2 regions of the Macrococcus epidermidis genome follow, and region 2 is predicted to be linked to the other one. Evidence: riboswitches for the same ligand, from Rfam matches in the RefSeq annotation. Region 2 holds a riboswitch; the other holds the start of a gene.
What was found. Region 2 has a riboswitch for S-adenosylmethionine ahead of metK (methionine adenosyltransferase). Riboswitches for the same ligand answer to the same signal wherever they lie in the genome.
Positions count from the first base shown of each region.

Region 1: linked by a shared signal. The riboswitch ahead of KFV12_RS03390 (methionine ABC transporter ATP-binding protein) and the one ahead of metK (methionine adenosyltransferase) in region 2 are both predicted to bind S-adenosylmethionine.

Region 1 is NZ_CP073819.1:621,154-624,371, forward strand. It holds gene KFV12_RS03385 (phospholipase D family protein) at 1-478, shown strand, start outside; SAM riboswitch class I at 967-1,073, shown strand; gene KFV12_RS03390 (methionine ABC transporter ATP-binding protein) at 1,144-2,160, shown strand; gene KFV12_RS03395 (methionine ABC transporter permease) at 2,150-2,815, shown strand; gene KFV12_RS03400 (MetQ/NlpA family ABC transporter substrate-binding protein) at 2,834-3,218, shown strand, end outside.
Region 2 is NZ_CP073819.1:1,897,779-1,900,996, reverse strand. It holds gene pckA (phosphoenolpyruvate carboxykinase (ATP)) at 1-793, opposite strand, end outside; SAM riboswitch class I at 983-1,094, shown strand; gene metK (methionine adenosyltransferase) at 1,204-2,397, shown strand; gene KFV12_RS10010 (hypothetical protein) at 2,575-2,790, opposite strand; gene KFV12_RS10005 (nuclease-related domain-containing protein) at 3,035-3,218, shown strand, end outside.

The sequences.
Region 1 (3,218 bases), 1.2 Mb from region 2:
TATTGTAAAATCTTTAATCAATGCAAGTAAACGTGGTGTTGATGTGCAGTTGATATTAGATGTGAACAAAGAAGCATTCGGTAAAGAAAAACCGGGCATTCCGAATAAACCTGTAGCGCATGAATTAATTGCAAAGTCAGATGATAACATCAAGATTAAATGGGCAGTGAGTCATGGCGAACAGTATCATGCGAAATTTACATTACTTGAGGATAAGGATAAGCATAAATCGACTTTAATTTTAGGTAGTGCGAATTTAACAAGACGTAATGTCGGTGACTTAAATCTAGAGACGGATGTTATGATTTCTGGACAATCGAGCTTACCAGTATTTACTAAGATTGATCAGGATTTTGATGCGAAATGGGATAATACATATGCGCATGTGACAGATCATTATGATGTAAAGAAGGATCCTTCATTCTTAAAATCCGTGATTTATCGCATTCAGGAGTTTAGTGGATTATCAAGTTTTTAATAATAGTATTTGATGGCCGACAAACTGGATTTATCGGCCAAGAATCCACAAAATTAGAGGAAAATCGAAAATGATGGCCGATAAACTGGATTTATCGGCCAAGAATCCACAAAATTAGAGGGAAATCAAAAATGATGGCCGACAAACTGGATTTATCGGCCAAGAATCCACAAAATTAGAGGAAAATCGAAAATGATGGCCGACAAACTGGATTTATCGGCCAAGAATCCACAAAATTAGAGGGAAATCGAAAATGATGGCCGATAAACTGGATTTATCGGCCAAGAATCCACAAAATTAGAGGAAAATCGAAAATGATGGCCGACAAACAGCATTTATCGGCCAAGAATCCACAAAATTAGAGGGAAATCAAAAATGATGGCCGACAAACTGGATTTATCGGCCAAAAAAACCATCTCAAAATTTTTTTAAAAATTGTGTTGACAGATATTTTGATTCACTGTAACATGTAAAACAACTTAATAAATATTTTATCAAGAGAGACAGAGGGATATGGCCCGATGAAGTCTCAGCAGCGGACTCTAATTTAGAGCACTGTGCTAATTCCATCAAGCTCACGCTTGGCAGATAAATTCGGACGTGTAACGTGCATTTAGCTACCAGCTGAGTGCACGTTTTTTATTTTGGGAGGAGAAAAAATGGGAATCATTGAAATTGATCACGTGACTAAAACGTATCAAACAAAGAAAGGTCTGATTAATGCGCTAGATGATGTATCGCTTTCAATTGAGAAGGGTCAAATATACGGTATTGTTGGATATTCAGGTGCTGGGAAATCTACTTTACTCAGATTAATTAATCGACTTGAAGCACCATCTTCTGGTTATGTTTATGTCGAAGGTAGAGATATCGTTGGATTAAAAGAGAAGGATTTACGTAAACAGCGTCAAAATATCGGCATGATATTTCAGCAGTTTAATTTATTTAAAGCAAAGACTATCAGTGATAATATTCGTTATCCTTTAAAGCTAACGAAACAATATACTAAAGCTGAAATCGAGCAGCGAGTAGACGAATTACTGGCATTTGTCGGTCTTGCTGATAAGAAAGACGATTACCCAAATCAATTATCCGGTGGACAGAAGCAGCGTGTAGGTATTGCAAGAGCGTTAGCAACAAATCCTGATATATTACTTTGTGATGAAGCAACAAGTGCGCTGGATCCTGAAACGACAGATGAAATATTAAACCTGTTAAAAGATATCAATGAAAAGCTTAATATCACGATAGTGATTATTACCCATGAGATGGAAGTTGTGAAATCAATTTGTGATGAAGTGGCTGTAATGGAAAAGGGCAGAGTGGTTGAGAGTAACAAAGTATTTGAACTATTTACTACACCTGTTCATCCAACAACAAAGCGTTTTGTGCATAGTGTACTAAATGATGACATTCCTAAAGATATTAATGTTACGAATCGTAAACTATATCGCTTTATCTTTAATCATGAGCAAATTCTTGAGCCGGTATTGAGTAAGATTGGTAGAGCAAATCATGTTGATTTTAACATTTTGTATGGCGGTATAACCGAGTTAACTGATAGATTATTTGGTAATTTATTAATTGAAGCAGTTGGTGATGTTCAAAATATTCAAAGTGCCTTATCAGAAATTACACAGCACGGCATAGAAATAAGGGAGGTAGAAGGATTTGAAAACTGATTTAAGTACATTCTGGCCAGTAATATTAGAGCACACGATCAGTACACTCATCATGGTAGCAATTACTTTAGTGCTGGCTACACTGATTGGTTTACCGTTAGGCATACTGCTCTATGCAACTGGTAAGGGTAATATTTTAGAAAATAAAGTGTTAAATACAATTTTGAATGCAATGATCAATACGATTCGACCGATTCCATTTATTATTTTCCTCGTAGCACTGATTCCGATTACAAGATTTTTAGTAGGTACATCTATCGGAATCTGGGCAGCGATATTTCCGATGACGTTAGCTGCATCATTATCTATTGCACGTGTTGTGGAAAACAATATCGTTTCAGTAGATCGAGGTGTAATTGAAGCGGCACAATCTATGGGGTCAAGTAAATTTGATATTTTATTCAAAGTATTAATTCCGGAAGCAGCAGGAGCACTCATTCTAGGCTTAACATTTACTACCGTATCACTCATCGAGTTCTCTGCAGTAGCAGGTCTAGTTGGTGCTGGTGGTATAGGATATCTCGCTTTTACATATGGCTACCAGCGTTTTGACGTTGCAGTCATGTTTATTACAGTTTTAATTTTGATTGTCTTAGTACAAATCACACAATTTATTGGTAACAAAGTAGCAAGCATATATACAAGTCGTTTATAAAAAAAGGAGAATGAAAAGATGAAAAAATTATTCGTATTATTTTTGAGTTTAATCGTAGTGCTAGCAGCATGTGGTAGTAAGAAAGATGAAAAGACAGTTAAGATCGGTGTAACTGGCGTAGACTCTAAAGTCTGGGAAGTTGTTAAGAAAGAAGCAGAGAAAGATGGCATAAAAATTGAATTTGTTGAATTCCAGGATTACACTGCACCAAACAATGCGCTTGCAGAAGGTGAAATTGATTTAAATGCATTCCAGCATTTCGCTTTCCTTGATCAGTTTAAAAAAGACCATAATTTAAAATTATCTGTAGTAGGTACAACAGTATTTGCACCACTTGGGGTATATTCTAAAAAGATTAAAGACATTAAAGATGTTAAAAAAGGCGATACAATTGCAATTCCTG
Region 2 (3,218 bases):
TGAATACACCATTATCGTTCCAGCCATGTTCATCATCACCGATTAATTTGCGGTGTGGGTCAGCTGATAAAGTTGTTTTACCTGTTCCTGATAAACCGAAGAATAACGCAACGTCTTTATTTTCACCAACGTTTGCTGAACAATGCATACTCATTACACCTTGTGTTGGTAATAAGTAGTTCATTACACCGAAGATACCTTTTTTCATTTCTCCAGCATATTCAGTACCACCGATTAAGATAATTTTATGTTTGAAACTTGTAATGATAAATGTTTCAGAATTTGTACCATCGATTTTTGGATCTGCTTTAAAGTGTGGCGCAGAAATGATAGTGAAGTCTGGATCGATTAAGATACCTTCATTGAATGTTTCAGGTCGGATAAACATTGTACGTGCAAATAAGTTATGCCATGCTAACTCATTGATGACGCGTAAATTTAATTGAGTAGCAGGATCTGCACCTGCATAACCATTGAATTCATAAACTTTATCTTTTGTTCCTAAATAGTCTAAAACGCGGTCTAATAATTTTAAGAAGATATCTTCAGAGATAGGTTGGTTGATTGTACCCCAGTCGATTTGGTCTTTTGTTTCTTCTTCTTCAACGATAAATTTATCTTTTGGTGAACGACCTGTATATTTACCAGTTTCAGTTCTGACAGCACCTGACTCTGTTAATACACCTTCACGATTTGCTAAAATTTCGTTGATTAACTGTGTTCTTGATAATTGATTTAATACGCTATCACTCTTTAATAAGTTATCTAGTTTACCAAAGATTTGTTCGCTCATTAAAAGGTCCCCCAAGTTTATATTTTCTGCTGATGTAAGCAGTTTCATGAAATAGTATAACATAAGGTTTTAAGTGTTACATTAAATATAAATAAAATTTTATAGATAAAATATTATTCAGAAAATTTGTGAATCAATCCGATATATTGACAGTGTACAAAAAGTTTAGTATTATCTAACTTGCGGATTCTCTTATCCAGAGTGGTGGAGGGACATGGACCCTTTGAAGCCCAGCAACCCTTAACTTCATTGTTAAGTAAGGTGCCAAACCGTTTGCAGACAGCTGTCTGAACGATAAGAGCAGAATGGACTAATTATGTATAATTAGCCTTCTCTCTTAATAGGAGAGAGGGCTATTTTTTATTTATAGCTTGAACCGTGAAATATATATTTATTAGGAGTGTTTATAAATGACAGATCGTAAATTATTTACGTCAGAATCAGTAACAGAAGGACATCCAGATAAAATTGCTGACCAAATTTCAGATGCAATCTTAGATGCAATTCTTACAGGAGATCCAAAAGCACGTGTAGCGTGTGAAACATCAGTAACAACAGGTATGGCATTAATCGCAGGTGAAATTACTACATCAACATATGTTGATATTCCTAAAGTAGTACGTGATACTGTAAAAGAAATCGGATATACACGTGCTAAATTCGGCTATGACTTCCAGACGATGGCAGTACTTACTGCAATCGATGAGCAGTCGCCTGATATTGCTCAAGGGGTAGACCGTGCATTAGAAGACCGTGGTAACTTATCTGACTCAGATATCGAATCAATCGGTGCTGGTGACCAAGGTTTAATGTTTGGATTTGCATGTAATGAAACTGAAAGCTTAATGCCTTTACCAATTTCATTATCTCATGAATTAGCACGCCGTCTGACTGCAGTGCGTAAAGATGGCACTTTAGAATACTTACGTCCAGATGGTAAGACACAAGTTACTGTTGAGTATGACGAAGCGGGTAAACCGAAAAGAATTGACACGATCGTTATCTCATCTCAACACCATGAGAAGATTGAATTAGAACAAATTCAGGCTGATATTAAAGAACACGTTATTAAACCAGTTGTTCCAGCTGAATTAATTGATGAAGAAACAAAATATTTCATCAATCCAACTGGTCGTTTCGTAATCGGTGGACCTCAAGGGGATGCTGGTCTTACTGGCCGTAAGATTATCGTAGATACTTACGGCGGATATGCGCGTCACGGTGGTGGTGCATTCTCTGGTAAAGATGCGACTAAAGTTGACCGTAGTGGTGCTTATGCAGCGCGTTATGTTGCGAAGAACATCGTTGCAGCAGGTCTAGCTGACAAATGTGAAGTACAATTAGCTTATGCGATCGGTGTAGCACAACCCGTATCTATTTCAGTTGAAACTTATGGTACTTCTGAATACACTGAACAACAACTTGTTGATGCAGTACGTAAAACATTCGACTTACGTCCAGCAGGTATCATTCAGATGTTAGATCTTCGCCGCCCAATTTATAAACAAACAGCTGCTTACGGTCACTTCGGTCGTACAGATGTTGATTTACCATGGGAAGCGACAGATAAAATTGAAGATTTAAAAGCAAATTTAAATAAATAGAGGCAGGGATAGAAGTGTTCTGCCACAAGCAAAAACCGGACAAAACTAATAAATCGTTCTTTGATTTATAGTTTTTGTTCGGTTTTCTGTCGTAGTGGCCACTTCTATTCCGCCGTTTTAGCTTTATTCGTAGGATGAAAAAAGACTACCTCATGCGAGATAGTCAATAAAAAAATATTAAGCTTCTTCAGTTTCTTCTTCAGTAGTCTCTTCTTCAGCATCATCTTCAGTAGTTTCTTCTTCTGTAGCAGCATCATCTTCAGTAGCTTCTTCTTCAGTTGTTGCTGCATCTTCAGTTTTTGCGTCGTCAGTTTTTTCCTCTTCACCACATGCACCTAATAATAATGCTGATGCGAAAGTACCTGCTAATAATAAACGTTTATACATTGCCATGGTATCATCCTCCGAGAAAATTTAATTTTGCCCAAAAATATTTTTAGGACACTTAAATTATTTCATATCATTATTAATTAAGAATTTATATTTTATTAAACATTGTTAATCTTTGTTCAGAATATTAATTTCTTATTAATATTTTTAATTAGAGTAAACTTTCACAAATTACTTTCATATTTTCGATGAAGTTCTTCTGAAATTTCATTATAATAAAGGAAATACGGTTAGAAAGGTGAATGATATGTCAGTAGAAGTAGGAAGTACTTTATTTTATGTGTTAATTGGTTTAGGTGTCCTGGCTTTATTATTCTTCGTCTTATGGTTACTCGCATTATCCAGCAAGAAAAAATCAATTGCGCGTAAAGAAGAAGAATTTCGTAAAGCACAGAAAATTAGATCAGATGAGTATCACGATGAGAGTGAAA